2 regions of the Bradyrhizobium sp. USDA 4353 genome follow, and region 2 is predicted to be linked to the other one. Evidence: predicted binding sites of a transcription regulator. Region 2 holds the regulator's gene; the other holds the start of a gene.
What was found. The regulator LexA, encoded in region 2, represses DNA repair genes until DNA is damaged. The targets are predictions, from matches to a motif close to TGTTCNNNNTGTGTTCNG.
Positions count from the first base shown of each region.

Region 1: ACVILH_RS32795 (PA0069 family radical SAM protein) is a predicted target of LexA. The motif match lies at 2,246-2,263, and genes of this name have one in related genera.

Region 1 is NZ_JBSSGB010000001.1:7,286,160-7,290,556, forward strand. Features, by position in the region: gene ACVILH_RS32790 (ribonuclease HII) at 110-961, opposite strand; gene ACVILH_RS32795 (PA0069 family radical SAM protein) at 1,049-2,224, opposite strand; gene ACVILH_RS32800 (phosphoketolase family protein) at 2,416-4,397, shown strand, end outside.
Region 2 is NZ_JBSSGB010000001.1:5,096,206-5,100,602, forward strand. Features, by position in the region: gene ACVILH_RS22980 (ComEC/Rec2 family competence protein) at 1-1,636, shown strand, start outside; gene ACVILH_RS22985 (hypothetical protein) at 1,752-2,192, opposite strand; gene lexA (transcriptional repressor LexA) at 2,496-3,194, opposite strand; gene ACVILH_RS22995 (molybdopterin molybdotransferase MoeA) at 3,413-4,397, opposite strand, start outside.

The DNA.
Region 1 (4,397 bases), 2.2 Mb from region 2:
ATACCGCACGATTTGGGCGCACAACACCGCCCGCGCTGCGAGGAGTGACACTTCGTGCTGGTTCGCTAGCTCAAGCTTTAAGACCGCGGCGCGGTCGAGGCAACCGGCATCAGACTTGAAGGGTGATTTCGGTCGAGGTCACCACCGTGATCTCCGCGAACAGATCGGGCTCCGGCTGCACGGCCGACGGCTGATGCTTCTGCCGGGCCGCAACCACCGGCGCAAACAGGCTGCGGTGATGCACGGAGGGACCGAGCCGGTCGAGGGCCGCAAGATGCTCCGGCACGCCATAGCCCTTGTGCTGCTCGAAACCGTAGCCGGGGCAGTCCTGCGCCAGCGCGCACATCAGCCGGTCGCGCGTCACCTTGGCGACGATCGAGGCCGCGGCGATCGACATCACCAGCCCGTCGCCGCCGATCACCGCCTCGCAGTTGCAATCGACATCGATGCGGTCGCGTCCGTCGACGAACACATGCTTCGGCGCCTCCGGCAGCGCCCTCACCGCCCGCGACAGCGCCCACAGCGAGGCCCGCAGAATGTTGTCGCGATCGATTCGCGACGGCGACGCAAAGGCCACCGCGAAGGCCGAGGTCTTGCAGATCTTGTCGAACAGCGCCTCGCGCTGCTCTGCGCTCAGGCGCTTCGAATCGTCGAGGCCTTTGGGAATGCGGTTGGGATCGAGAATCACGGCAGCAGCGACCACGGGGCCGGCGAGCGGTCCGCGGCCGGCCTCGTCGCAGCCGGCGACGGGCCAGATGCCCTGCTTGAGCAGCGCTCTCTCGCGCCGGAAGCTCGGCGGCGCCACCGCGATGACGCCCTTGCCGAGCTTGGCGCTGCCTTTACCTGCCGCGCTCACCGCGGCCGACTTGGCCGCAACTTTCGCGGCAGTGCTCTTCTTTGCCGCGCCGGCTGCTTTCGCCCTGCCCGGCTTTTTCGCTAGGTCCCGAATCATGAGTCGCATCGTGCGAAACGGCCCAACCCAGCGCAACCCGAACGAACCTCAATTCCCCGCTATTCCCACCTGCATGGTTCCGAACGGAGGTTCGCGTCAGAACAAGCTCAGCTGCTGTCCGCCGCCTTTCGGCCGCACGAAATGATCCGTCGTCAGCTTCGTCCGCCGCTTGTTCAGCCCGAGCTTCTCGCAGGCGATCTCGAAGCGGCGGCCGATCATCCAGGCCATCGGTCCGGTGCCCTTCATCCGCGTGCCCCATTGCGAGTCGTAGTCGCGGCCGCCGCGCATGTCGCGGATCAGGGTGAAGACGTGGCGATAGCGGTCCGGATAATGCTCCAGCAGCCATTCGCGGAACAGATCACGCACCTCCAGCGGCAGCCGCAGCAGCACGTAAGCCGCTTCCTTGACCCCGGCATGAGCGGCGGCATCGAGGATGCGCTCGATCTCGCTGTCGTTCAGCGCCGGGATGACCGGCGCAACCATCACCGTGGTCGGAATGCCGGCCTTCGACAATGCCTGCAGTGCCTCCAGACGCTTGGACGGCGTCGACGCCCGCGGCTCCATGGTGCGCGCCAGCTTGGGGTCCAGCGTCGTCACTGATATCGCCACCTTCGCCAGGTTCTTCTTGGCCATCCGCGCCAGGATGTCGGCATCACGCATCACCAGCGCCGACTTGGTCACGATCCCGACGGGATGGCCAACCTTTTCCAGCACCTCGAGGATGCCGCGCATGATCTTCCGCTCGCGCTCGATCGGCTGGTACGGATCGGTGTTGGTGCCGATCGCGATCATCCGCGGCTCGTAGCCGCTGGCCGCCAGCTCCTTTTCCAGGAGCGCCGGCGCGTCCGGCTTCACGAACAGCTTGGATTCGAAATCGAGCCCGGGAGACAGGCCGAGAAAGGCGTGGGTCGGCCGCGCGAAACAATAGACGCAGCCATGCTCACAGCCACGATACGGATTGATCGAGCGATCGAAGCCGATATCGGGCGAGTCGTTGCGGGTGATCACCTTGCGCGAGGTGTCGGTCGCGACCGTCGTCTTGAACGGCGGCAGATCTTCGAGGCTCTGCCAACCGTCATCGAAGACAACACGGGCCTCCGCCTCGTAGCGGCCGCTCGCATTGGATTGTGCACCCCGGCCGCGGCGCCGGCCCCGTTCAATGGCGACCGCGAGCTCGGGAAAGTCCTCATGACCTGAGGAAGGCGCGCCCACCGGCTCGGAGGGCACCGTGACCGGTGGGCGCTTGAGGGCATGTGAAGATGCTCGGCTCATGACCAAGACATAGCACAAAATGAGAACATAACAAGAATAAAATAGAACGAAGATACAGGCGCGCGTCTGAGCTTGCGCAAGGCCAGCCATCACATTCCCGTTCTATGCTCGGGCTGCGCTGGAACGGGATGGTGCCGCGTTACTCTCATCTCAGCTCCCGCAGGCGCGAAGCGGAAGGCAAGCGAGGTCCCATGCAGATCAGTTCTCCCCAACAGACCAACCCGGCCGACGATCTCGATCTGCTCGACCGCTACTGGCGCGCCGCCAATTACCTGTCGGTCGGGCAGATCTACCTGCTGGACAACCCGCTGCTGCGCGAGCCGCTCAAGCCGGAGCACATCAAGCCCCGCCTGCTCGGCCATTGGGGCACCACGCCCGGGCTGAACTTCATCTACGCCCATCTCAACCGCGCCATCGCCGCACAGGATCTCGACGTCATCTATGTCTGCGGCCCCGGTCATGGCGGCCCGGGCATGGTCGCCAACACCTATCTCGAAGGCTCCTACAGCGAGATCTATCCCGACATCACGCGCGATGCGGACGGCTTGCGAAAGCTGTTCCGGCAGTTCTCCTTCCCCGGCGGCATTCCGAGCCATGCGGCGCCGGAGACGCCCGGCTCGATCCATGAAGGCGGCGAGCTCGGCTACGCGCTGGTGCACGCCTATGGCGCCGCATTCGACAATCCCGACCTGATCGTCGCCTGCGTGATCGGCGACGGCGAGGCCGAGACCGGCCCGCTCGCCGCATCCTGGCATTCGAACAAATTCCTGAGCCCGGCACAGGACGGCGCGGTGCTGCCGATCCTGCACCTCAACGGCTACAAGATCGCCAACCCCACGGTGCTCGGCCGCCTAGGCGATGCCGAGCTCAAGTGCCTGTTCGAGGGCTATGGCTATGCGCCGCTGTTCGTCGCGGGCGATGAGCCCAAGGCGATGCACCGGCAGATGGCCGACGCACTCGACGTCGCGCTCGCGAGCATCCGCTCGATCCAGCAGAACGCCCGCCAGCCGGATGCGGTGCTGCAGCGCCCGCGCTGGCCGATGATCATCCTGCGCAGCCCGAAGGGCTGGACCGGACCGAAGGAGGTCGACAGCCTCAAGGTCGAAGGTTTTTGGCGCGCGCATCAGGTGCCGATCGCAAATCCGCGCGGCAAGCCGGACCACCTCGCGCTGCTGGAAGCCTGGATGAAGAGCTATCAGCCGGAGACGCTGTTCGACGCGCAAGGCCGGCTCGTGCCGGAGCTGCAGGCGCTTGCGCCACGGGGAACGCGGCGCATGGGCGCCAATCCGCACGCCAATGGCGGGCTGTTGAAGCGCGAGTTGAAGCTGCCGGACTATCACGCCTTCGCGGTCGAGGTGCGCTCCCCCGGCGAGACCATCGCGGAAGCGACGCGCGAGCTCGGCAAGTTCCTGCGCGAGGTCATCAGGCTGAATGCTGACACGAGAAACTTCCGCATCATGGGCCCGGACGAGACCGCCTCCAACCGGCTCGACGCGGTGTTCGACGTCACCGAGCGGGTCTGGATGGAAGGCATCGAGCCCTACGACGTGCATCTCGCGCATGACGGCCGCGTCATGGAGGTGCTGAGCGAGCATCTCTGCCAGGGCTGGCTGGAAGGCTATCTGCTCACCGGCCGCCACGGCTTCTTCTCGTGCTACGAGGCCTTCATCCACATCGTGGATTCGATGTTCAACCAGCACGCCAAATGGCTGAAGGTGTCGCGCCATCTGCCATGGCGGCGGCCGATCGCCTCGCTGAACTATCTGCTCACCTCACATGTCTGGCGGCAGGACCATAACGGCTTCAGCCACCAGGATCCCGGCTTCGTCGATCTCGTCGCCAACAAGAAGGCCGACATCGTCCGCATCTACTTCCCGCCCGATGCGAATACGCTGCTGTGGATCGCCGACCACTGCCTGCGCACCTATAACCGCATCAACGTCATCGTCGCCGGCAAGCAGCCCTCGCCGCAATTCCTGTCGATGAAGGAGGCCGCCGTGCATTGCGACGCCGGCATCGGCATCTGGCCATGGGCCGGCACGGGACCCGCCGACGCCGAGCCCGATGTGGTGATGGCGTGCGCCGGCGACATCCCGACATTGGAGACGCTCGCCGCGGTCGACCTGCTGCGCAAGGCGCTTCCCGACTTGAAGATCCGCGTCGTCAACGTCGT
Region 2 (4,397 bases):
GTTCTTCCAGGGCATCGGCGCGTCCGGCTTCGTGATGGGCGCGATATCAGCGCAGCCGCCGCCGCAGGAGGGCGGGTTCGCCCTGCGCTATGCCGCGACCATGCAGGGCCTGCGCGATGCGATCGATGCCCGCATCCGTGCAAGGCTGAGTGGCGACGAGCGCGCCATCGCCACCGCGCTGCTGACCGGGCGGCGCGACGCCATCACGCCCGATGTCAACGACGCGATGTTCATCTCCGGCCTTGGCCACGTGCTGTCGATCTCCGGCTATCACATGGCGGTCGTCGCCGGCGTCGTGTTCTTCGCGGTGCGCGCGCTGCTCGCGCTGATCCCCGGCCTCACCGTCAGTCATCCGATCAAGAAATGGGCAGCCGCTGCGGCGCTGGTCGCGGCGGCGTTCTATCTCCTACTGTCCGGCGCTGAGGTCGCGACGCAGAGATCGTTTTTCATGACAGCGGTCGTGCTGATCGCCGTGATGGTCGACCGCCGCGCCGTCACCTTCCGCACGCTCGCGGTGGCCGCGATGATCGTGCTGATCGCCGCTCCCGAAGCGCTGGTGCATCCGAGCTTCCAGATGTCGTTCGCCGCAACGCTCGGCCTCGTCGCGCTGGTGCAGTTCGGCCTGCCAAAGCTGTTCGCGACGCCGGACTCATCGACCGCGCAGCGCATCGCGCTGTGGGGCGGCCGTGAGTTGGCCATGCTGCTGCTGGCCTCGCTGATCGCGGGGCTCGCAACCACGCCCTATGCCGCTTTCCATTTCCATCGCATCACGCCCTATGGCGTGCTGGCCAACCTCGCCGCGATGCCGGTGGTCTCGGCGCTGGTGATGCCCGCGGGACTGCTGGGGCTATTGGCGGCGCCGTTCGGGCTCGATGGCGTCTGCTGGACGCTGATGGGCTGGGGCATCGACTGGATGATCGCGGTGACGCGCTGGGTCGCCGCGCTGCCCGGCGCCGTCGGGCGCATGGCCGCGTTCGGCATCGGCCCGCTGATCCTGGCCAGCCTGGGCCTGATCCTGATCGGCCTGCTGAGGACGCCGTTGCGCTGGTCGGGCGCGCTGATGCTGACGGCGGCAACGCTGTGGGCGTTCGTCGCGCCGCTGCCCGACATCCTGATCTCCGGCGACGGACGCGCGGTGGCCGTGCGCGGCGGCGACGGGCGGCTGCATGTGATGCGCAGCGGCAAGGACGTGTTCGCGACCCGCGAGTGGCTCGCGGCCGATGCCGATGCGCGCCTGCCGACCGACTCGTCGCTGGGTGACGGCGTGTCCTGCGACCAGGCGGGCTGCGTCGTGGCGCTGGCCGATGGCCGCCTGGTCGCGATGGCCTTGCGCGCCGATGCGCTGGCCGACGATTGCGCCCGCGCTGCGCTGATCGTGACCATTCGCGCCGCGCCGTCGTCCTGCGCGGCCGGAGTGATCGACCGCCAGCGATTGCAGCAGCAGGGCGCATTGATGCTGACGCGCCAGGGCCGCGGCTTCGCCGTCACGCCTGTCCGCGCCGCCGGCTCCGACCGCCCATGGGCGCCGGCACCACCTGATGCGACCGAGTTCGAGCCGACATTGGCGCCGCGCGCGCCGACGCCGCGCATTCAGGATGCGACGCCGCCCGAGACAGAGCAGGGCGCCGACGATTAGTTCGGTGGATCGGAGATCGCCGAGCGGCGGCCCTCGAGTCCGGCAGAAGCCGGCCGAGGGCCGCCGCAGCGTTGGCGCGCGATCCGAGGAATGCGATCCGTTGGCGATCAGATCGTCAGGTGATGCTGATGCGCCGGATCGATGGGGTCTGCACGGTCGGCCGATCCTCCGCCTGGTCGGGACGGGGCTCGCCGGGCTGCTTGGTGACGGGCAGTTGCAGCACGGTGACGCGCTGGCCCTCGCAGAGCTGTGTGACCAGCACGTGGCGCCCATCGGCGAACTCGATCGCGTCGTGGTGGCGATCGGGAATGTGCTTCTCGATGGTGTTGAACTTGGCGACGCGCTCGCGGATGGTCCGCGTCCACAGCCAGCGGCTGTCGTAGCGGACGTCCTCGGCGAAGGCGAGCTCGGTGCCGGGCAGCATGCACACCGCAACGGTCGGCTCGCTTTCCAGCGCGAAGCCGCGGGTTGCAGTGCCGCGGAACGTCGTCGAGATCAGCGTCTCGCCGACTTTGGCGGGACGGGAGGCAACGGCATGGAGGCTGTAGTCACACATCGGATCGCTCCTCGTTCAGAGATAGCTGACCCACGCTCCCCCCGGACAGGCGCAGGCCTCTATCAGAGTGGACATCAGGAGCGATGTTAGCGCGCGCTTCGCGGCATTTCTGCGCTGATCTGCAGCACGTGCGGCCGCCGACGATCACAAGCGTTTGAGCGTGCCGCGCTGCACATCATAGCGTGCGCTTGCGCGTGACTTGTTCTTGAGCGGCGCGACGAAGCGCGTCCATGCGCCGCCGATCGATTGTGCATCTCGCCCCGCGAGTCGCGATGCATGATCGCGACGGCGCAGCCTGCGTGATCAGTACTTGCGATACAGCCCGACCAGCTTGCCCTGGATCTTCACCCGGTTGGGCGGCAGGATGCGCACCTCATAGGCGGTATTGGCCGGCTCCAGCGCGATCGATGCGCCGCGGCGGCGGAAGCGCTTCAGGGTCGCTTCCTCGTCGTCGATCAGCGCCACCACGATGTCGCCGGTATCGGCCGACTCGTTACGCTGGATCAGCGCCATGTCGCCGTCGAGGATGCCCGCATCAACCATCGAATCACCGCGCACCTCGAGCGCGTAGTGCTCGCCATTGCCGAGCATGTCGGCCGGCACGCTGATGGTGTGGCTGCGCGTCTGCAGCGCCTCGATCGGCGTACCCGCAGCGATCCGGCCCATCACCGGCACGGCCACGGGACGCTCGCCATCGTCCAGCGCCGGTGTCGAGGTGCGGACCTTGCCGAGATTGCCCTCGATCACCGACGGCGTGAAGCCGCGGCGGTTGCCGGCGGCCTGCGACAGCTCGGGCAGCTTGATCACCTCGATGGCGCGGGCACGGTTGGGCAGCCGGCGGATGAAGCCGCGCTCCTCCAAGGCGGTGATCAGGCGGTGAATGCCGGACTTCGAGCGCAGGTCGAGCGCGTCCTTCATCTCGTCGAAGGACGGCGGGACGCCGGCCTCCTTCAGCCGTTCGTTGATGAACCGCAGAAGTTCGTACTGTTTGCGCGTCAGCATCTCGACCTGGTCCCCGGTTTGATGTCGTCCGACTCGCGAGCTCCTCGATCCGAGCGCCTCAATCGGAGCTTCTCGATCTCTCGGCGGGCCGGACGAGCGTCTTCGCGTCGTTCCGCAACATACTAAAAACAAATCATGAACGGACACTATCTGTTCGATGTGTGTTCCGCAATCCTAAAAATATGGTGAACGGACCGGGCTTTGCCGGGGGAGGTTGCTTAGTTCGGCAGGCGCAGGATCTCGCAGGGGCTTCCCGCGGGGGCCTTCGGCGCAAAGGCTGGACGAATGACGAGCGCCTGCGAGAGCGCGAGATTCCCGAGCAGCGATGAATCCTGCTGCGTCACAGGAGTTGCGACCAGCGTGCCGTCGGCGCGCTCCTCGAGCTGCGCGCGCAGATAGTCCTCGCGCGAATCATTTGCGCTAAGCTCGCGGCCGAGCAGGGCGGTCTCGCGCGGCAACCGTGCCTCGCGGCCGAGCAGGCTGCGAATCAGCGGGACCAGAAACAGGATCGCGCAGACATAGGACGACACCGGATTGCCCGGCAGGCCGATCACGCGCATGCCGCCGAGCCGCCCGTGCATCATCGGCTTGCCCGGCCGCATCGCGATCTTCCAGAACGCCATCTCGACGCCTTCGGCCTCGAGCGCCTGCTTGACCAGGTCGTGGTCGCCGACCGAGGCGCCGCCGGTCGTGACCAGAATGTCGGCCTCGGCCTCGCGCGCCCGGCGGATGCCGGCGACCGTCGCCTCGAGCGTGTCGGCGGCGATGCCGAGATCGATCGGCGTCGCGCCCTCGCTGCGCATCAGCGCCCGCAGGCCATAGCCGTTGGAATAGACGATCTGGCCGGGGCCGGGCGCCGAGCCTGGCATCACCAGCTCGTCGCCAGTGGCGAGCAGCGCCACCTTGGGCCTGCGCCGCACCGGCAGCGCCGGATGATTCATGCTGGCCGCGAGCGACAGGTCGCGGTCGCTGAGCCGGCGGCCGGCCTTGAGCAGCACCATGCCTTGATGGAAGTCGACGCCGGCAGGGCGGATGTGCCGGCCCTTGATCGCGGGCTCGTTGATGACGACGTCGCCGGCTTCGGCGCACGTGTCCTCCTGGATCACGACCGCGTCGGCGCCCGCGGGCACGACGCCGCCGGTGAAGATGCGCGCCGCCTCGCCGGGACCGATCACGCGATCGAACGGCCGCCCGGCCGCGACC